2 regions of the Devosia rhizosphaerae genome follow, and region 2 is predicted to be linked to the other one. Evidence: riboswitches for the same ligand, from Rfam matches in the RefSeq annotation. Region 2 holds a riboswitch; the other holds the start of a gene.

Region 1 (10,668 bases), 250 kb from region 2:
GCGGCAGCAACTTCGGCCGCCGGGGGCAAAACCACTCTTTCCGCGACGCTGGGCGGCGGCGCGTCACGCGTGATCCGATAGACAAGCGCGAACGCAATCGCCATAAAGCCCAGAACCATTGTGCCAATCGCAATTAGGAACGCGCGGCGCGCCTTGCGCAGCGCGGCCTCCGCCTCTGGAGAGAGCGGCTCGTTGGCAATTTCAGGATCGTTCATGGCCGAAAATACCGATCTAGAGTTTGAGGGCGACGAGGTCGAACTCGTCGTCGACGAGGCGCTGGCGGGCGGGCGGCTCGACGCTGTATTGGCCAAGGCGCACGACGTCCTGAGCCGCAACCGGATCAAGGATCTGATCCTGACCGGCGCCGTCACCATCGACGGCGCGGTCGTTAGCGAGCCCAAATACCGGCTAAAGACCGGCGAGACAATCACCCTTGTCGCGCCACCGCCTGAAGATCCCGAGCCGCAACCCGAAGACATCCCACTCGACATCCTGTTCGAGGACGACCATCTCATCGTCATCAACAAGCCCGTAGGCATGGTGGTCCACCCTGCCCCGGGTTCACCCTCAGGGACGCTGGTGAATGCGCTAATCCATCATTGCGGCGCATCCTTGCAGGGGATCGGGGGCGTTCGCCGGCCCGGCATCGTCCATCGGCTCGACCGCGACACCTCAGGTGTCATGGTGGCCGCCAAGACCGAAAAGGCACACAAGCATCTTTCCGACCAGTTCGCTGACCATGGCAGGACCGGACCGCTGCATCGCGCCTATATCGCCTTTGTGTGGGGTATGACGGAGACGGCTAAAGGTAGTGTCGACGCGCCATTGGGCCGGGACGCCAACAATCGCCTGAAGCAGTCAGTGCGCAAGGATGGACGCGAAGCGATCACCCACTACTTCGTGCAGGCAAGATTTGGCGACCCCGGCTGGGACATCACCCGTGTCGAGTGCCACCTCGAAACCGGCCGGACGCATCAAATCCGCGTTCACATGGCTCATATCGGGCATCCGCTGGTCGCCGACAGCGTTTATGCATCTGGATACGCCACCAAGATCAATCGTCTGCCTGCCGAGCTAGCGACGCCCATTCAGGCGCTGGGCCGCCAAGCTCTGCATGCCGCCGAGCTCGGTTTCGAGCATCCGGCAACCGGAGAAGAGATGTTCTTCGAGGCGCCTTTGCCCGAGGACCTGCAGAAGCTGGAGGACGCATTGGAACCATTCAACAAGGCTTTCGCCCGTTAGCGGGAACTGATCACCGCGTCATACATTTGTAGCGATTCTCGCTCTTACAATCGCCCAAGTGCGTCCTTATATCCATCGTAGTCTGACGATGGGCCGACAACGGACATCATAGGACTGTCTTCCGCCCGCGTCAGCGGGGGAAATCAAAAAGGGGGTGCGTTCATATGGCCCAAACCAATCTTCCCGTCCTCTCATCCGAAGGGGGCTTAAGCCGCTATCTTCAGGAAATCCGGAAGTTCCCAATGCTGGAGCCGGATGAAGAATACATGCTGGCCAAGCGCTACAAGGAGCACGCCGACCCCGGCGCCGCCCAGAAGCTGATCACCAGCCATTTGCGCCTCGTCGCTAAGATCGCCATGGGCTATCGCGGCTATGGCCTGCCCATCTCCGAGGTGATCTCGGAAGGTAATGTTGGACTGATGCATGCGGTGAAGCGCTTCGAGCCAGAAAAGGGCTTCCGCCTTGCGACCTACGCGATGTGGTGGATCCGCGCCGCTATCCAGGAATATGTGCTGCGCTCATGGAGCCTGGTCAAGATCGGCACCACTGCCGCGCAGAAGCGCCTGTTCTTCAACCTGCGCAAGGTGAAGGGGCAGATCGCTGCGCTCGAAGACGGTGCCCTACACCCCGACCAGATCAAGCAGATCGCCACGACGCTCAAGGTCACCGAAGACGACGTCGTCTCGATGAATGCGCGGCTTTCCGGCGACGCTTCGCTCAATTCGCCCATGCGGGCGGATGAGGGCTCGTCGGAGTGGCAGGACTGGCTGGTGGACGACACACCCGACCAGGAAACATCGCTGGGCGAGAGCGAGGAATATCGCGAGCGCATGGGTCTGCTGAACAACGCCATGGACGTGCTGAACGATCGTGAGCGAGCCATCTTCCAGGCGCGTCGCCTGCAGGAAAATCCGTCCACGCTCGAGGAGCTGGCGCAGCAATATGACGTGAGCCGGGAGCGTATCCGGCAGATCGAGGTCCGCGCCTTTGAAAAGGTGCAGGACGCGGTCAAGGTTGCGGCGCGCGCCGACGCGTAACGATCACTATCTCAATTAGCGAAGGCGGGCTCCGGCCCCCCTTTTTTGTTGCTTCGTTTCAGGCGCCGACTGGCATCTCGACAAGATCCCAAAGCCGTTCCTTGCCCAGGATCAATAACCAGGGGAGATCGGAAGCCGGCACAATCTCGACGCGCCCGCCCAGCCCCTGGTTCGACGTGCCGATAAGGCCGCCTGCTGCGAGCGTCAGTCCATCCACCGGATAGAGCAAGCCGGTGGAGCGGGTGAAGCTGATGGGGACAAGGGGGTGGACCGACACCCGTTCGCCGGCCCTGGCCTCGAAGGTGATGGTGCCCGTGACTGCCAGCGCCACATCAACCTCATCGACGAGGAGCAGGCGGCGGCTGGGGGCGAATTGCAGGACGGCGCTGAGCGCAGCAAGCGTGTGATCGAGCCGCTTGCCCGTGGTGCCCAGCGCCAGGGTCACGGGAGCCTTGGTACAATAGAGCGCCTTTTGAAAGTCGGTGGTGATCTGCTCGGGAATATGGATGACGCGCGTGCGCTGTTCCCACCCTGCCCGGTCCACGAGGGAATCGAGATCCCCGATGATCGCTGCCGGAGTAAGTCCGGCCGCACCGATCGCGTTGCCGCCACCATCGGCTCCTACCAGCGCAATGCCACGCTCTGCCAATTCGCGTAAGAGCGCTGGGTCGACGACACCGCCACCCACAATCGCCAGCGGCGACGCGAAGGCAAGGACCTCGAGGGCCTGTTCGACGATAGTCCCTTGTGCTGTCACGGAAGTCTCATTAAGTCTGGGGCGTCTCGCTGGGGTGTTCCGGATTTTCCGGAGCTGAGAGTTACCCATTGAACCTGAACCAGGTCATGCTGGCGGAGGAAGTTCGAGATGGCAAGGGCGTCTCGTTTTCGTCCTCGCCATTGACGCATCCCCTTCTTCATGGCCGCAAACGATGAAGGGATGACCCATGGTCAAATCTGCCCACCTCATTGCTGCGGTCCTTTCCGGACTGCTTGCAGCGCCCGCCCTTGCCCAGGACGCGCCGACGCTCACTGTCTACACCTATGATGGCTTTGCCGCCGAATGGGGCCCCGGCCCCAAGCTCAAGGAAGGCTTCGAGGCGGTGTGCGATGGCTGCACGGTGAACTGGGTGGCGGCCGACAGCTCCATTGGCACGCTGCGGCGCGTGCAGCTGGAAGGCGAGACCACCGAAGCCGACGTCCTCGTGGGGCTCGATACCGCCATTGCCGGGGAGGCGCGTTCGACCGGCCTTTTTGCCGATCATGGCCTGGACCTCAGTGGCCTCGACCTGCCGCAGGCGTGGTCGGACGAGCAGTTCGTGCCGTTCGACTATTCCCACTTCGCCTTTGTCTACGACACCGACAGCGTCGATAATCCACCCAGCTCCTTCGAGGAACTGATTGCGCTGCCCGAGGACTTCAAGATCGTCGTGCAGGATCCCCGTTCGGCGACGCCGGGCCTCGGGCTCGTACTCTGGATCAAGGCCGCTTACGGCGATCGCGCGGCGGAGATCTGGGAGGGCCTGGCGCCCCATATCCTCACTGTCACCCGCGAATGGAGCGAAAGCTATGACCTCTTCCTCAGCGGGGAAGCGGACATGGCGCTGAGCTATACCACATCGCCGGCCTACCACATCATCGCCGAGGACGATGCGAGCATCGCAGCGGCGCTGTTCGAGGAAGGGCACTTCGCCCAGGTGGAAGTCGCCGGCATTCTCAAGTCGTCGGACAATCAGGAGCTCGCGCGCGAATTCCTTGACTATCTCGTGTCGCCTGACGCGCAGGTAATCATCGCCATGAACAATTGGATGTTCCCGGTGGAAAGCGATGCAGAAATCGATCAGGCTTTTGCCGAGCTGCCGCAGCCAGAAGAGACGCTGAACCTCTCCGACGCGGAAATCGAATCCAACCGGCAGGCCTGGATCGACGAGATGCTGACCGCCATCCAGTAGGCATCCCATGGCCGTTTCCCCACTGGCCGGAACGCTGCCGCGACGCCCCCTGCGGGTCGCGGTGGCCACCGGGCTGGCGCTTGCCATCGGCGCGCTGATCGGGCTGCTGCTCTGGTCGATCCTCGCCGCGGCAACGGACCAAGGCTCCGGATCTTCCAGGCTCGACATCGCCCATCTGGTGCGGATGACCGCCATCCAGGCGGGGCTGACCACGATCATCTCGCTGGTTGTGGGCATGGGCTTGGCCTGGGCGCTGAACCGACTGCGCTTTTTTGGCCGCGAGCTGGTGGTGGCGCTGTTTGCCTCGGCCATCGTTACGCCGGGCATGGTGGTGGCGTTCGGGCTCCTCTCCATCTGGGGCCGGAATGGCTGGATCAATCAGCTCAGCGAAGCCTTGTTCGGGGCGCCGATCGGTAACCCGGCATTTGGGCTCTCGGGCATTCTCTTTGCCCATGTCATTCTCGATGCGGCCTTTACCGCACGCATCATGCTCGCGCGTCTCGACGCCATACCCGACGCGCGGCTTAAGACCGGCCAATCGCTGGGGCTATCGGCCTGGGCGCGCTTCCGCATCATTGACTGGCCGGCGTTGCGCGGCACGGTGCCGGGCCTCGCGGCCATCATCTTTCTCCTTGCCTTTACCAGCTTTCCAATTGTCTTGATGCTGGGCGGTGGTCCCGCCAACCAGACGCTGGAAGTGGCGATCTATGCCGCCGTCCGACAAGATTTCGATCTGACCGGTGCCGTGCGGCTGGCGGCGACGCAGATCGCCATCTGCTCGGCAGTTATTCTGGCGGCCTCGGCCATGGCGCCGATCACCACGAGTCTTGGTTCCTCCACACTACCGCGCTGGCGCGATGCCGGCTTGGCCCGCCTGCTGCAGGCCATTGTGCTGACGCTCTGTCTTCTTGCCTTCCTGCTCCCGCTCATCGCTGTTCTCGTCGACGGCATCGGACCTGACATGATCTCGCTGCTTTCACGACCCACCTTCTGGTGGGCCGCGTTGAGCAGCTTGGGCATCGGCACGGCCTCCGCCCTCCTGACGCTTGCCCTGGCTTTGGCGTTGGCTCTGGGCCGCGCAGGCACCAGCAATGGCGGACTGCGGACCGCGCTGGGAACTCCGGCCTTTGCCTATCTGGCCGTTCCCGCGGTGGTATTGGCGCTTGGCTTCTTCCTCCTGGTGCGAGCCTTTGGGATCGCTCCGGCGCATGCGGCGCCTGCAGTGGTGATCCTGGGCAACAGCCTGCTTGCCCTGCCCTTCGCCATGGCAACCCTGGGGCCGCCGCTCGAAGCGATAAACCGGACCCGGGGCAAGCTCATCCGTTCGCTGGGCCTGACCGGATGGCAGCAGTTCCGGGCCATCGAGTACCCCCTGATCGGCCGTGATCTGGGCATCATGCTGGCACTTGCCTTCTGCTTCTCGCTGGGCGATCTGGGCGTGATCGCGCTCTTCGGCACACAAGACTTCCAGACCTTGCCTCTGATGATGTTCCGCGCCTTGGGGGCCTATCGCAGCAATGACGCGGGTGGGATCGCCGCCATTCTCCTCGTGGGCACCATCGTAGCCTTCATCGGCCTGCCCAAACTCTTCGAAAGGCTCGCCAATGCTGCGCGCTAATTCGCTCACCTTCGCCTATCTAGGGCAGGCACGTCCATACCAGTTCAGCTTCTCTGCCGAACCTGGCGCGGTGACCGCAGTCTCGGGCGCCAGCGGTTCGGGCAAGTCGACATTGCTCGATCTAATCGCCGGATTTCAGCGCCCAATATCTGGCGAGTTGGCGCTGGACGGGCGTGACCTGCTTCCCCTTGAGCCGGAGCAGCGACCCGTCTCACTACTCCTGCAGTCCGAGAGCTTGTTCGATCACCTCTCGGCCGCCAAGAACGTCGTTTTGGGCTTGCCGCGTAGCACCCCAAGGGCAGAAGCACAGAGGGCCATTGCCTCAGCGCTGAGCGAGGTGGGGCTAAAGGGGATCGGCGCCCAACCGGCAGCGACGCTTTCAGGAGGCCAGAAACAGCGGGTGGCGTTGGCGCGGACCTTGCTGCGCGAACGACCGGTGCTGCTGCTCGACGAGCCCTTCTCCGCACTTGATGACGATACCCGAGGCGTCATCCGGGAGCTGGTGCGCGACCTCACGGTAAGGCATGGCTGGCACACCATTCTCGTCAGCCATCACAGCGATGACATCGCTGCGATTGCCAATCGTCAGTATCACCTCAATGGGGGCCGGTTGGTGGAGCTGGCTTAGCTCTCCCAGCTAGCAAACACTTCTTGGAACAGCTCCTGCGCATCTTCATCCTTTTCCAGGGTGAGGATGGCATTGCGGCCGGTCCCATAGACCACCGCCAGATCCAGCCAACGTCGATCTTCGAGCAATTGGGTGTTCGTCGCGGCGTCGTCGGGTGAAGCGCTGAGGGCAAAGAGGAAGGAGTTCCCTACGACGCGCGCCGAAGCGCCCACGAGCGGCGTGCCCGGGACCAGTTCCTGATCCTTGAGCAAGACCCCCGGCAGATTGGCAATCGTGCCGCCGATGAAGCTATCGCTGACGTCGAAATCGACTTCCATGAGGTGGCTGGCGGGAAGGCTCGGGTCCGAGTTCTTGCGGATGGTGATGTTGACGCCGAGATTTCGGGCCGGAATGCTCGCACTGCCGACCAGTGTCGGCAGTCCCAGTTCGTCGGTGCCCTGGCTCCATTCCACCGTCCCGGAGAACGGAACCGCGCCGCTCTGGCCATTAGCGCTGGCTTCCAACAGCAGCGACTGGCTCCCGGCGAGTACCGCCGGATCAGCCGAAGCTGCCGGATCATCGGCCTGAGCAATCGCCGTTTCACTATTGGGGAGGCGCTCTTCGGTCTTGGTCTCGCCATCGGCTGAGGGCAAGGCTGTCTCGGTGCCATCGGGTACGACCGGTTCGGGCACCAGACGGTCCTCGCCTTCGAGGTTTTCGATCGTGTTAGCCGGCTCGGCGAGAGGGGTCGTTGCAGTATTGCCGGGACCGGTTGTGACATCGGTCACCGGCTCGACCGGCGTGGAAGGGGCCGGGTCCATGGTTGGGGTCTGCGGGTCCGGCTCAATCGCAGCTGTGTCGGTCACCACCGGTTGCGCCTGTCCAAACATCTGGTCGAGGTCGACATAGCCTTCGCGCCAAGCCCAGAACCCGGCACCACCAGCACCGGCCAAGAGCACGGCGAACACCACCAAAAAGATAGTGAGGCCGGCGCCGGAACGAGCTTCCTCAGGCGAGACTGCGGGACCAGGCTCCTCGCCCGCTTCGGTCGGCTGCTCTGGAGGCACGGCGAACATCGACGAGCCCGATTCGGCAGGTGATTGTTCGGGGAGCGAGGGGCCATACTCACCGCGCGCCTCACGGTCCAGAGTCTCGATGGCGCGTTCAATCGCGCCCTGCGCTTCGTGCGCATCGGGTTCGGCCGCCTCGACCTCGACCTCGCGCACGGTGGACAGCGCCGTTTCAACCGGCGCTATGGCTACCGGAGTGCTATCCGCCTGGCGTGCCAGCGCCCGGTTGCCCAGGCTCGGCTCAGCGCGCGCGGCGGTCCGTGGCGCTTCTGTTCCGGGACGCGGCCCGATGGGGGCATTACCCTGTCGCGGCTCGATGCTGACCGGCTTCATGCTGCCGCTGATAGGCCGCAGCGGCACTGGAATCGACGAACTCGGGCCTGAACGATTGGGATCCGCCCGGGTCACGATCGAGGGCATGGCCCGAACTTCGGGCTTCCGCGTTTCGGCAGTAGAAGGTTCTGTGGGTTGGGTCGGCTCTACCGCTTCGACCGAGGTGCCGGTGCTCGCGGCCGCCTGAGCGATAATGTCCTCGATCGACATGGCGGAAGCCGCTGCCGGCGGCTCGGCGGCGGCTTGCTCAGTCGGCTGAACCGCAGTCTTTCGTTCGGGAGGATTGGGCCTCCGTGGTGAGCTAGGCGGCTGCTGCAGCACTTCGCGCACGCCGGGCATCACCTCCGGCTCGGATTCGTCCGGCACGGATACTTCGGCCGGAGGCGGTTCGGACGCCATTACCGGCTCTGCAACTGGCTGTTCGACTGCGCGCGCGGGCGGTGGCGGGGCCGCTGCCTCTGGCGCGCGCTGCGGCTCGAGCGCACGCGTCAGCTCGGTGTTCTCCCGGCCCAGGCTGATAATGGCTTCGCTGGCTTCCTGCTCGACTTGGCGGATACAATCCTCGAGCTGCAAGCGGTGCTGCGTGATCTCTCGGGCCGGCAAAGGGGGCGTGATCGAGCGGAGCTGACCGACCAGAGCCGAACGCGCCTTTTCGTAGACCGCGCGACGAGCGGCTCCGTTATTCTCCGGCAGCGCCGAGATCGCCCGGCGCAACAGCTCTTTGTAGTCCGCCATTGGTTACTTGGTACTCACATTTCAGCGACGTGTTGTAACAAAAACACTCAATCTTGGAATGGGTCAACGACGAGGATCGTGTCTGCGCGCTCCGGACTTGTGGAAAGCATGGCCACCGGTGCGCCGATCAGTTCCTCGATATAGCGAACATACTTCACCGCCTGCGCCGGCAGCTCAGCCCAACTCCGCGCACCGGCAGTGGTCTCGGACCACCCTTCCAGCGTTTCGTAGATGGGCTTAACGCGGGCCTGTGCTCCCATTGAGGCAGGAAGATAATCTATGCGTGATCCGTCGAGTTCGTAGGCGACACAGACCTTGATCTCCTTGAGGCCGTCGAGAACGTCGAGCTTGGTCAGGGCAATGCCGGAGATACCGGAGGTCCGGACCGTCTGGCGCACCAGCACGGCGTCGAACCAGCCGCAGCGGCGCGGACGGCCAGTGTTGACGCCCACTTCGCGACCTACGGTTGCCAGATGACGACCTATCTCGTCATCGAGCTCGCAGGGGAACGGTCCTTCACCGACGCGGGTCGTGTAGGCCTTGGTGATGCCAAGCACATAGCCAATGGCAGTGGGACCGAGACCCGAACCGGCAGCCGCCTGACCCGCCACCGTGTTGGACGAGGTAACAAAGGGATAGGTGCCGTGATCATTGTCGAGCAGCGCACCCTGCGCCCCTTCGAAAAGTATGCGGGCACCAGCGCGGCGCTTTTCTTCAAGCACGCGCCAGACCTGGTCCATGAAGGGCAGGATCTGGTCGGCGATTGAGGTCAGCTCTTGGTAGATCGTGCTCGCCTCGACCTCCACAAGTCCCATGCCGCGGCGCAGGGCGTTGTGGTGTGTGAGGAGCCGCTCGATTTTGGGCATCAGCGTATCGGGCTCGGAAAGATCGACTAGGCGGATGGCGCGGCGACCGACCTTGTCCTCATAGGCTGGACCGATGCCGCGGCGGGTGGTGCCAATCTTGAGACCTGAATTGGCGTCTTCGCGAATGCCGTCGAGCTCGCGATGGAGCGACAGGATCAGAGGTGCATTATCGGCGACGCGCAATATTTCGGGCGTGATCGTCACTCCCTGCCCGCGCAGCTTTTCCATCTCGGCAACGAAGTGATGGGGATCCACGACGACGCCGTTGCCAATGACGCTGAGCTTGCCCTGCACAAGGCCCGAAGGCAGCAGCGCCAGCTTGTAGCTCACCCCATCGATGACCAAGGTATGACCAGCATTGTGACCGCCATGATAGCGCACCACCACATCGGCGCGTTCGCTGAGCCAGTCGACGATCTTGCCCTTGCCCTCGTCGCCCCACTGCGAACCGACGACAACCACATTAGCCATAGAGTTTTCTTCCCAAAAATAGGCACGACCTGAAGGGTCCGGCGCCTTTTGCCGTCCCCTTCTCCTGCTTGGACGTCTGTCCCCCCGGCCGCTTTGGTTAGAACTTGATCGTGGCCGAATAAGTGTTAAGTCCGATTGTCCTTACATCACTCGAGCCACGATGAGAAAGCCGCTAAGTTCTGAAAATCGCGGCATTTCGGCTCGACTTTTGGACCAGCCTTACCTGCTACTGGTGCTGGCGCCCCTATTTTGGGGGGGCAATGTCGTGGCCGCCAAGCTGGTGGTGGGCGAGATCGACCCGTTCCTGTTGCTCGCGGCCCGCTGCGTGGGCGCAACACTCTTCATCATGCCCTTTGCCTGGCGCGCCGTAGTCAACGACTGGCCGATGATCCGGCGCCAATGGTGGCTGCTGATGAGCTACGGCGCCATTGGCTATGCGCTCTACAATGTGCTGCTCTATATCGGGCTGACCATGACCACCGCGGTCAATTCCTCCATCGAGACCGGCGCGCTCCCGATGCTGATCCTGGCGGCGAACTTCATCGTGTTTCGCGTCCGGGCGCGGCTGGCGCAGATCATCGGGGTGCTGATCGCTATAACCGGTGTGGGCCTGACCGCGACCCATGGTGACTTGAGCCGTATTCTGACGCTCGATGTCAATTTAGGCGATGCCTTCGTGCTGCTCGCCTGCCTCGCCTATACCGTCTACACGCTGGCGCTGCGCTTCCGGCCTCAAGTGC
Region 2 (10,668 bases):
GACGAATGCCGTCCAGATCACCCCGATTGAGGCGAGCGCAAAAGTGATGGCGACGATGATCGACCACACGCCTCGCCGATCACGAATAGCGTAGGCGGCATTGGCTGCGGCGCTGGCGCCCAGGCCAAACGATCCGATCACCGTCAGGGCCTGCAGTGTCATCACCAAAGGATCGGTCCTGGTGCTCAGCAGGCTCAGGTCGTTGAACATCGCCGTCAGCATCGCGATCCAGCCCGCGAACGCAACGACGATCACCAAGGCCGATGCGCGCAGCCCGTGATAGGCCACACGAGCGCCAACGGGCAGCGCAAGCGGCGCGCCATAACGCCGGCGGATCAAAGCGGCAGCAGGCCATTGTGCGGCAGCAATCGCCAGAACCCCTAGGCTCGCGAGGAGGGCAGGCAGGAGCCAGCTTACCGAGCGCTGCCATGGTACCGGATCATACACCATGGTCGGCGCCATGGTGTCGAGGCTGAAGCGGGCTGCACCCGTTTCGTCGACGATCGCTGCAATGCGTTCGTGGCTGTTGCTCGACTGCCAGACGAATGGCTCCACTTCAATCCATTCGTGGATATCGGCACCGATGATGGGCAGGTTGGTTCCCTGCAGCTTGCCATCTTCAGTCACACTGATGACTGTCGGCTCCAAGAGTTCGGCCAGGCTAATGAAGCTTGTGTCGGAGCGGCGCGACGCCGTCCACTGGCCGACTAGGCGATGGGCATTTCCCTCCCCAATGTCGGTAGACAGCGGCGCATCTTCACCGGGAAAGTAGCGATCGGCGAATTCCGAGAACAACAGGGCCCGCAGATCATAGGCCGCCTCGTTCTCGCCGGTGCTGTTGATGGAGACAAAAACGCCGACGCCTTCGTCGATGAACAGATTGACGTCGGAATGGAAGGTCTGGGTGTCGCCGCCATGGCTGATCACGCGATGCCCGTTGATTGAATTCTCGTAGAACCCGAGGGTCATGCCGTTGAGCGCCGGAATGCTGGCGAAGGCTCGCTCGTGCATGAGCCGCGCTGTTTCGGGCTCAAGGATTTGCGCTTCGCCCAAACGACCTTCATTCAGATGCGCCAGCATGAAGCGGGACATGTCGGGAGCGGTGACAGTAAGTGCCCCAGCCGGCGACGCGGCTGCCAATTCGAACTGCGTCGGCTGGCCGCTGGCTGTGTGATAGCCATGGGAGAGGTCGCTGAGCTGCGCCTCCGTCAGGTCCTGCGAGAAGGTCGCGCTCTCCATATCGAGTGGCGTGAAGATGTTCTCGTCGACATATTCGCCGAACGGCTCCCCCGAAACGCGCTGAACGATGTAGCCGGCGAGCGCGGTGGCATAGTTGGAGTAGGCGGGCGTGGTCCCCGGGGCGAAGATGCGCGCCGGGATGAAGTCCCTGACGAGGTCCTCGAAAGGCACCACGGCTTGCGGATCGAATGTGATGACGTGCTTGAGTTGTTCTTCGAAGCCCGCCGTGTGAGTCATGATCTGCCGCAGAGTGATGGGCTGTCCCTCGAATGGCGGAATGATGAAATCGAGATAGCTGTTGACGTCGGTGTCAAGGTCGAGTGCTCCGCGCTCAACCAGTTGCATCACGGCCGTCCAGGTCATCAGCTTGGACACGGACCCCGCGCGGAACAGCGTTCGCATCGGATCGACTGGCTTGCCAGTGCCGACATCGGCCACTCCATAACCCCTGGTCGTAAGGACGTCGCCGTCAGCGACGACCGAGACCACAGCGCCGGCAATGTCACCGGCCTTGAGAGCATAGGGCACGATACCGTCGAGCCAAGTGTCGACGTCTTGCTGTTGGAGCCTCTTTTCCGCAGGCTCTGGCGTCGGTGAGAGCTCAGCCTGTTGTGCCAGGGCCGGGCCGGTGAGCGTTATTGCCAGCGTGGCGAGCATGGTCAGCGTTCGCATTTGAAACCTCATAAATTGAATGGTTTCATTATCGATGGCGGCTCTGCTCGCTAACACCGGGAGCACCCCCTGAAAGGACTGGGGGGTAACCCCCAGCCCCTCCATCCGAAAGGGCTGTCGCCTGGCCCAAGTACATCCTCGGTTAAGTAATCGGTGCCGTCGCACGGCCTAGATCGCGCACGTCTCGACCGAGTCGCTAGCGGGTCTTGACCATTAAATCACGTGATCAGTCGTTGAGCACCTTCGCCATCTACGCGCCGATATGCCCGCTCGCATAACCGGTATGGGCGCCGCCCCTGCCTTCGCCAACGAAAGCGACGACGAAGACACCATCCATGGCCGCTCCAAGTTCGCCATTGAAACTGCGCTTCGCGACCGGGGCGTGCAAACCACTGGCGTAGAAGAATGGAGCGGTCTCATCCGCGCCTGGGTCCCGAACGGGCATGGCGGCACGAGCATGCTGTTCTTTGATGCCGACACCTTGCAGCCGGTGACACCGGGGCGAAGCTGAACCGGCCCTATGGAGGCGGCCACGCCGCCTGCAGCCCTCTTTGGGAATGGTCATGTGTTGTTGAGCGGTAGCTAATAAAATGGGCAACCACGTAATCAGCAGGAATGACTGCAGGGGGGCGGCAACTGCCATCGGGCCAGATTTGGCTGAACGCCTGCTATTCCGCCTTTGGCTCCCGAAAGCATAGGTAATCGGGATCGCTCTGATCATGAGACGGGCTGTTCCAATCGTCGGCGCTGGCAGCTCGGCGAGCCGGGTCCGCCAGTCGGGCGTCATGCGACGGATCATCTGCTCCAAGCCGTTCTTGATCTACTTTCCATACACTTTCGGCGCGGCTTGATAGCTGCCGAGGCAGGTTTGAGCGCCACCTTCTGCTTAAGATGGAAGGTTGCCCCAGGTGGGGCGTTATCGATCATTTGCCGTCCTGTGCCCGATCCTTGCTGCATCGAGGGGGGCTTGGTCCCCAATAGGACCAAGCCGCTCTTGGGAAGCGCGAAGCTCCACATCCCCTAAATTGCAACATGCGGAAGGCCATCAAGGACAACGAGGGGATGGCAAGCGGACTGGTCGCGCTCGGGCGGCCCAACCGACTTGTCCGCAGATCGCAGTTTTTGCTGGCGCTCCGTTACACTGCCAATGCCGGAGCTCTAGCGTTGTTGGAGTACAGCACCTGCGTTTCGTGCCGTTTGCCCGTTATGCGGTCAAACAGGTGCAGACTGGTCGGCTTGGCCGCCAGTCTAACAGCTTTGCCTTCGAGCGGCTCCTCGCTTGGTGCAAGCATGACGGCGATGTCGGTTTCCCCCACTGCACAGCACAGTAGGCAATAGGCGATCCGCCGAGTTCCTCGACGAGCTCTACAGTTTGGTGGCAGAAAGGCCTCGCGCGGCACTGTTTCGAAGATCCGTTGCAGCCGCGGGTCGTCAGAACTGCTTTGGCTGGCCATCAGCTCGCTATACAGACGACGCGCGTCGATCAGGTGCTTGGTTTCTTCCATCCGCACTCCTTTGATGCGTCCAGTGGCCCAGCAAAGAGGTTCGCCACTGCACCGGCACATCCAGATTGGCACAATGGCCGCCCCGCTTCAGCTCGACGAATCTGAGATTGGGAGAATCTAGGAGCTTCTCCATATCACCTTTGAGGCGCAGGTTGACGGCTCGATCGCGCCCACCCCTAAGCACCAGCAAGGGCGGGTTGAATGCCCGGGCACTTTCCAGGAAATCATAGCGGCGGATATTGGCGGTGATTGCCGCGCCGGCTACGACATTGAACTGGCGCATTGCCTTTTTGATGATTGCCCCGCCCTGAGGGCTCCTGGTGGTGCCGCGTGCCGTTAACCAGGCGATCACCGGCGCTCCCGGCAGGAAGACTAGGCGCAGTGCCAGCGAGGTCGCCGCCGGCAAGTCGAGGGAGAAGCAGGTGCCGAACAGCGCCAGCGTCTCCAGTCGCTTCTCGGCCGGCGTGCCGAGGAGATAGAGAGCCAGGATGCCCCCCAGCGAATTGCCGACCCAGTGCACCTGACCGGCGCCAGCCTGGTCCAGGATATCGAGCAGGTCCTGCGCCAGCGCCGGACCTGTGAAGCCCGTAGGATCAATTTTGGCGGGTACCCCAGACAAGCCATGCCCGCGGAGATCTGGCACCAGGACGCGGTGGCCCTGGCGAGAAAAGGCAATCGCCTCAGCGTGGAACTGCTCGCTGGATGCGCCCAGCCCGTGCACCAGGAAGATGACGGCGCGGACTTTATCGTTTGCGCGAATTACGTTTGATCGGCTCAGATGGACCCCGTTGAGAAGGCTTGCATTTGAGGAACTTCAGCGCATAAGGTGTGGCCATCCACAGGGGTGCTCCGTAGGTCGGGGCTGAGATGAGGGCAGATAGCCTTCGGACCCTATAGCTGATCTGGGTAATACCAGCGGAGCGAGGCGGGCGATGTTTTCTGGCGCACAGATTTCCCTATATCCCATGACCGACGACTTCGTCGGCGTCATCACGAGCGCCTTGTCCGCGCTCGATCCCTATCGCGAGCAGTTGCGCATCGAGACCGACGATATCGCGACGCTGCTGGTCGGTCCCCCAGAAGTGCTGTTCCCGGCCATGCGCGACCTGTTCAGCGCCGCCGCGCGCAGCGGCAAACATTGTGTCCTTTCGGCTACCCTTTCGCGCGGCTGTCCCGGCGAGCCCGACGATGCCATCTGCGCTTCGTCGCATTTCGATGGCCCGGTCGCGCCCTTGGCCGAACGGCAGACGACAGCGCTGGCCGCGGTGCAGAATGCCCCCGACATGGACGTGTTTTCGGTCGCCCAGCTCTCGCTTTACGTGTTGGGGCAGGGCAACCACATGGACGAAATCTATGGCTGCATCGACTTTCTCAAGCAGTCGGGTACGTTCGAGAAGTCCAAGCATTTCGCCACCAAGCTCAATGGCGATACCGGTGCCCTCTTTGCCACCATTGAGCAGGTTTTCTGCCGCTTCGGCCCACCGGAGGGCCATGTCACCATCGACCTGACGGTTTCGGCCAACAGCCCCAGCGCCCGCTGAACAGGAAGGCCGATTCATGTCGAACGCCGCCTTGCCGGGCCTGCTCGCGCGCCTCTTCGGCCATGCCGGACCGGCCGTAGCCTCGGTCTCCACACTGATCCTGGGCTGGGAAGCCTATGTGCAGCTTTCGGGCATTTCCGCAACCGCTTTGCCCGCGCCGTCGCGCATCATCGTCCAGGGTTTCGAGCAGCGCGAGGCCCTCGCTCGCCACACCCTCGCAACGCTTCAGGCCACGACCTTCGGCTTTGCTTCTTCGCTCACTGCCGCCTTTGTTTTCTCGATCCTCATTGATTTTTTCCGGCCGCTACGCCGGGCTTTGTTTCCCGTCTTCATTATCACCCAAACCCTGCCGCTCGTGGCCATCGCGCCGCTGATTGTCTTGTGGTTCGGCTTCGGCCTCACACCCAAGATAGTTCTGGTGGCGCTCGTCACCTTCTTCCCCATGCTGGTGGCCCTCGCCCAGGGCTATGAAGCCACCGACCACAATATCTCGGCGCTCCTTGCCTCCATGGGTGCCTCCCGCTGGCGCATCTTCGTCATGGCTCGGCTGCCCTCCGCCTTGCCCTATTTCTTTGCGGGCCTGCGCATCTCGATCACCTATGCGGTGGTCGGCGCCATCTTTGCCGAATATGCCGGCGCGGCCCGGGGCCTGGGCATTTACATCCTCAATGCCAAGAACAATTTCCGACCCGATCTTGTGCTCGCCGCGGTCTTTGTCAGCGCCACGCTTACGCTGCTACTGTTCAGCGCAACCGTGCTGTTGCAACGCGCCGCCATGCCGTGGGCTCGCCTGACGGAAAGCCGCCCATGAGCCCGGCCCGCCTTGACCTTAAAAACCTGCGCAAGAGCTTCGGCCCCACTGACGTCCTCGCCGATGTCAGCCTCAGCGTGCAACCGGGCGAATTCGTCTCCATCCTTGGCCCTTCCGGCGCCGGCAAATCCACCATCCTGCAATTGCTCACCGGCGCGACTACGCCCGATGCTGGCGAGATGCTGCTCGATGGCCAACCCCTCACCCCAGCGCAACACCGGTTCGCGTTCATGCCGCAGGGCGATGCGCTCATGCCCTGGCGGCGCATCATCGACAATACGACGCTTGGCCTTGAAATCCAGGGCGTCAGCCGTCAAGCCGCCCACGCCAAGGTCGCGCCGCTCTTTGGCGAATTCGGCCTTGCCGGCTTTGAAAACCACTATCCCGCCCAGCTTTCGGGCGGCATGCGTCAGCGCGCCGCCTTGCTGCGTACTGTCGTCCAGCAGCGCTCCATGCTCCTGCTCGACGAACCCTTCGGCGCGCTTGATGCCCTGACCCGAACCCAGATGCAGTGTTGGCTGGCCGATATGTGGACCCGCCACCGCTGGACAGTCCTCCTCATCACTCATGACGTGCGCGAAGCCGTGCTCCTGTCCGATCGCATCTATGTGCTGTCGGCCCGTCCCGCCCGCGTCGCCCATCAATTCCAGGTTCCCCTCGAGCATCCCCGCCAGGTTATCGGGTCACCGGCCCTTGCCGCCCTGGAAGCCGAAGTCTTGCAGACCCTGCTCAATCCAGAGAACTGATCCATGACCCTTTCTCGCCTGATCCCCGCGCTTAGCCTTGCTGCCACGCTCGCCATAACGCCAGCTTTCGCCCAGCCCACTCCCGTCACCATCGCGCTCGACTGGACGCCCAATACCAACCACATCGGCCTCTACGTCGCCGAAGCGAAAAGCTTCTACGAAGAGGCCGGGCTTGCGGTTGAAATTCTCCCCTATACCGATACGTCCGCCGGAACACTGGTCGCCAACCATGTTGCCGATTTCGGTATCCTGGGCTCCATTGGCCTCTTTACCCAGCGCACCGCCGGTGCCGATCTCGTCGCAACCTATGCCCTGGTCCAGACCGAAACCGGGCGTCTCGTCTTCAATGCCGACCGGCAGGATATCCAGACACCTAGCGATCTAGACGGCAAAATCTATGCTGGGTTTGGGAGCGCCTGGGAAAGCGCCCTTATCGGCACGATTATTCGCCACGATGGTGGCACAGGCGAGTTCGAAACTGTCACACTCGGCACCTCTGCCTATGAAGCCCTTGCCAATGGCGCGGTCGATTTCACCCTCGAAGTCTATACCTGGGAAGGCGTTAAAGCCGAGCGTGACGGGCCGGCGCAGCGCGCCTTCCGCTACGCCGATTTCGGCGTGCCTGATCAGCACACCAATTTCATCGGCACCAGCAGCACCTACCTTGCCGCCAATGCCGAAACTGCCAAGGCCTTCATCGGCGCCACCCAGCGCGGCTATGAGTATGCCGTTGCCCATCCCGATGAGGCCGCCGACATCCTGGTCGCCGCCAATGCTGATGTATTGCTCGACCGCGATTTCGTCCGTGCCTCTCTGCAAGCCCTGATCGATGGTCACTATCTCAAGGCCGAAAACGGCACTGTCGGCACTATCGACCCCGCCAAGATGGACGCAGTCGGCACCTTCCTGTTCGATGCGGGCATCCTCAAGGACGGCGATGGCGCTCCGGTAACCGCCAAGCCCGATTTCACCGCCTATTACTCCAATGACTATCTCGGCAGTACGCCATGAGTAACAGCCGGCGCATGGGGCTCAATGCCGTTATATTTGGCTTGGGCAGCCATGAAGCCGGCTGGCGCATGCCGGAGAGCAATGCCTTCGCCTCGACCGATCTCGCCTATTGGATCGACATTGCGCGTCGCGCCGAGAAGGGCGGTTTCGATGCCCTCTTCCTGGGCGACGTGCTGGCTCTACAGCAAAGTGCTGATCGGCATCTTTCCGATGCCATGGACCCGCTGGTCATCCTCTCGGCCCTTGGCTCAGTCACGCACCGCATCGGGCTTATCGGCACCGCCTCGACCAGCTTTGATCACCCGTTTCATCTAGCCCGACGCTTTGCCTCGCTCGATCACATCACCAAGGGCCGGACGGGCTGGAACATCGTCACCTCGTCCAATCCGCTTGAAGCCCGCAATTTCGGGCTCGACGCCATGCCCGATCACGCCGAGCGCTATGCCCGCGCCGTGGACGTCACCGAGGCTGCAATTGCCCTCTGGAACTCGTGGGCCACAGCAGCCCGCATTGCCGACAAGCAGTCAGGCCGTTATCTCGATCCCGCCAAGGTGCAGCCCATCAGCCACGACGGCCCTTTCGTGCGCAGCCAAGGTCCGCTCAACGTCCCTCGCTCACCACAAGGTCGCCCAATCCTTGCGCAAGCCGGTGCCTCCGAAGCCGGCCGTGACTTTGCCGCCCGCTATGCGGACATCGTCTTCACCGTTCAATCTGACCTCACCGACGCTCAAGCCTTCTACCGAGATATGAAGGCGCGCGCGCGGTCCTGCATGGCCGCGCGCCCGAAAGCCTATTGATTTACCCCGGCATCGTACCCATCGCCGCCCGCACCCGTCAGCAGGCCGAGGATCGCCTGGCGCAAATGAATGGCTTCATGGTCATTGAGCACGTGCTGGCCAAGCTCTCCGAGTTCCTCGGTGCCGATCTCGCCCAAGCGGATCCCGATGCCCCATTGCCCGACATGATAGGTGTCAATCCGTCCCAAAACCAGTCGAGCCAAAGCCGCGTCGCCGTTCTGGTCAATATCGCTCGTCGCGACCACCTGACCCTGAGGCAACTCCTTATGCGTCTCGCCAGCGGGCGGGGACATCTGCTCGCCGTCGGTACCGGCGATGATATTGCCGCCACTATGGAGCTCTGGTTCGACAATGGCGCCGCTGACGGCTTCAACGTCATGGCTCCTGTCATGCCAGCCGACCTGCAGAGCTTTGTCGATCTTGTCGTCCCGGCGCTCGTGAATAAGGCACTATTCGAAGTCGACCACCAGCCTACTCTCCGCCAGCGCCTTCGCCTGTCCTAAGTTACGCTGCAGGGCAATCTATCCAGCAGCTATTGAGGCGCCGCGATAAGCCCCATTCTTGCCGTTCAGGCGTCCAGCTCGACCTTCCGGAAATTGTCCGTGGGCAAGGCGAGAGATGATGACCATGAAGGGGTGGACAGCAGACTGGCAGCTTCTCTATCGCGGTTTGTGTCAAGGGCCGAACGGGGTCATCTGCCGCCAAGAGGTGGCATTGTCAGGCTTGGAAGAACGCCGACGAGCGGCGCACGTATAGGGTCACGCTTTGCTGCTTGGCATGAGGTCGTGCCACACGGGGCTCGCGCTTCTCTTCGAGGTCGGCGCCTTGGCCGCCCCATGATGGAGTAAGAAAGGCGGAGTGGATCAATCTTTTGGGCGCCCTTGCCGAGGGGGCAGGGCTGCTGCCAGTACGATCTCACGCCACCTTCGTCCCCGTGAGGACCTCTTTCCTGCCGAGGCAGAACCGTCAGAACTTCTGTAGGGGGTAATCAGGCGATCGCTGCGGTAGGCTCACTACCCCAGCGGAATTCGGTGCCGTCGGTCCACATCCGGTGCAGGATCACCGCCAGGCGGCGCGCCACGGCAACAATGGCACGGCGCTGGCCTCGGCGCTGCGCGACCCGCATGCCCCACGCCTTCAGCCACGACCACTTCCCGCGTTGGGTGAGCAGAACCTGCGCGGCCTCGTACAGCATCGTGCGCAGCATGGTGTCGCCGGGCTTCGAGATGCCGCCATCGTAGTCGATTTCGCCCGACTGATGAGGACGAGGCGTCAATCCGACATGGGCACCCACCGCCCTGGAATGAACAAAGCGCTGCGGCTGGTCGACAGTCGCCCGGTAGGTCAACGCAACTACAGCACCGACACCCGGCGCCGTCATCAATCGCCGGCAGACGGGATCATGCCGCACGACGTCGAGCAGCATCCTGTGCAGCCTGGTGAACTCCTGGCGCATGACGCGACGGATGGTCAGCATCGGCTCGACGATGGCGGCAAGCCTGGGCAAACCTTCAACTAGCTCGCGGATACGCGTCTCGAATCCAGCTTGCCCGACCACGCCGACCTTCAGGCCGAAGTTGCGCAAGGTGCCACGCAGGTCGGCGTCAACGTCCAGCATCTTGCGCTGCACCAGCTTGCGCGCAGTCAGCAGCATCCGCTTCTCCTGGCTTGCCAGCGTCTTCACATGCACCGGCTTGAACAGGCCGACGCGCAATCATCTGGGCAATGCCGCGCGCGTCGTGTCGGTCGGACTTGTTGATCTGCTGCGCCTTCAACAGCGACTTCATATGACGAGTCTCGACGCAGATCACGGGCAGGCCCGCTTCCGCCATGCCGTTGACTAGCCACTGCGACAGAGGCCCAGCCTCAATCCCGACGCGGCTATAGTCCACGCCAATCGAACCCAGCAGCGTGAGGATATCGTCCGGCTCGGACGGCACCTTCTGCTCGCATATCACCTCGCCAGCCTCATCGACGACGCACACCGCCGTCTCCTTCACCGACACGTCCAGTCCCACGAAATGCGCCATCGCCGTTGCTCCTTCCTTAGATGCTTGAGGTCAGGTGCGACCTCGTCGGCATCGTACTTGAAAGGGCTGCAGCTTCCTGATCTCAGATCCCACCGCAGCCGCCGCGATACACCATCTTGTAGCTTGGTATTAGCGAAAGCAGACTTCAAACCGTGTTGTGATCGTCAAGGCCTTCTGCCGGAGCTGTTGCGTGCGACAACGCGCGGCGTAACCAGGAAGTGCGCGGTTTCGGTGCGCCCGCGTACGCGCTCGATCAGCATGCGTGCAGATTGAAGCCCCAAAACCTCCCCCGACTGATCGACGCTGGTGAGGGCGT

What was found. A riboswitch is a leader RNA that binds a small molecule or an ion and turns the genes downstream of it on or off. The one in region 2 is predicted to bind thiamine pyrophosphate.
Region 1: it holds a riboswitch for thiamine pyrophosphate, as region 2 does, so the genes downstream of both, thiB (thiamine ABC transporter substrate binding subunit) here and QOV41_RS03580 (YkoF family thiamine/hydroxymethylpyrimidine-binding protein) in region 2, are expected to answer to the same signal.

The regions. Positions count from the first base shown of each region.
Region 1 covers NZ_CP126539.1:977,107-987,774, reverse strand. The annotation lists gene QOV41_RS04770 (DUF6476 family protein) at 1-215, opposite strand, end outside; gene QOV41_RS04765 (RluA family pseudouridine synthase) at 214-1,242, shown strand; gene rpoH (RNA polymerase sigma factor RpoH) at 1,407-2,279, shown strand; gene QOV41_RS04755 (thiamine diphosphokinase) at 2,338-3,036, opposite strand; TPP riboswitch at 3,057-3,154, shown strand; gene thiB (thiamine ABC transporter substrate binding subunit) at 3,224-4,228, shown strand; gene QOV41_RS04745 (ABC transporter permease family protein) at 4,236-5,846, shown strand; gene QOV41_RS04740 (ATP-binding cassette domain-containing protein) at 5,833-6,474, shown strand; gene QOV41_RS04735 (hypothetical protein) at 6,471-8,591, opposite strand; gene QOV41_RS04730 (adenylosuccinate synthase) at 8,639-9,928, opposite strand; gene QOV41_RS04725 (DMT family transporter) at 10,089-10,668, shown strand, end outside.
Region 2 covers NZ_CP126539.1:729,897-740,564, forward strand. The annotation lists gene QOV41_RS03560 (serine hydrolase domain-containing protein) at 1-1,911, opposite strand, end outside; gene QOV41_RS03565 (hypothetical protein) at 2,174-2,422, shown strand; gene QOV41_RS03570 (hypothetical protein) at 3,048-3,416, opposite strand; gene QOV41_RS03575 (alpha/beta fold hydrolase) at 3,373-4,194, opposite strand; TPP riboswitch at 4,247-4,358, shown strand; gene QOV41_RS03580 (YkoF family thiamine/hydroxymethylpyrimidine-binding protein) at 4,349-4,957, shown strand; gene QOV41_RS03585 (ABC transporter permease) at 4,974-5,768, shown strand; gene QOV41_RS03590 (ABC transporter ATP-binding protein) at 5,765-6,514, shown strand; gene QOV41_RS03595 (ABC transporter substrate-binding protein) at 6,518-7,525, shown strand; gene QOV41_RS03600 (NtaA/DmoA family FMN-dependent monooxygenase) at 7,522-8,322, shown strand; gene QOV41_RS03605 (LLM class oxidoreductase) at 8,319-8,825, shown strand; partial or broken gene QOV41_RS03610 (IS110 family RNA-guided transposase) at 9,311-10,352, opposite strand; gene QOV41_RS03615 (LacI family DNA-binding transcriptional regulator) at 10,517-10,668, opposite strand, start outside.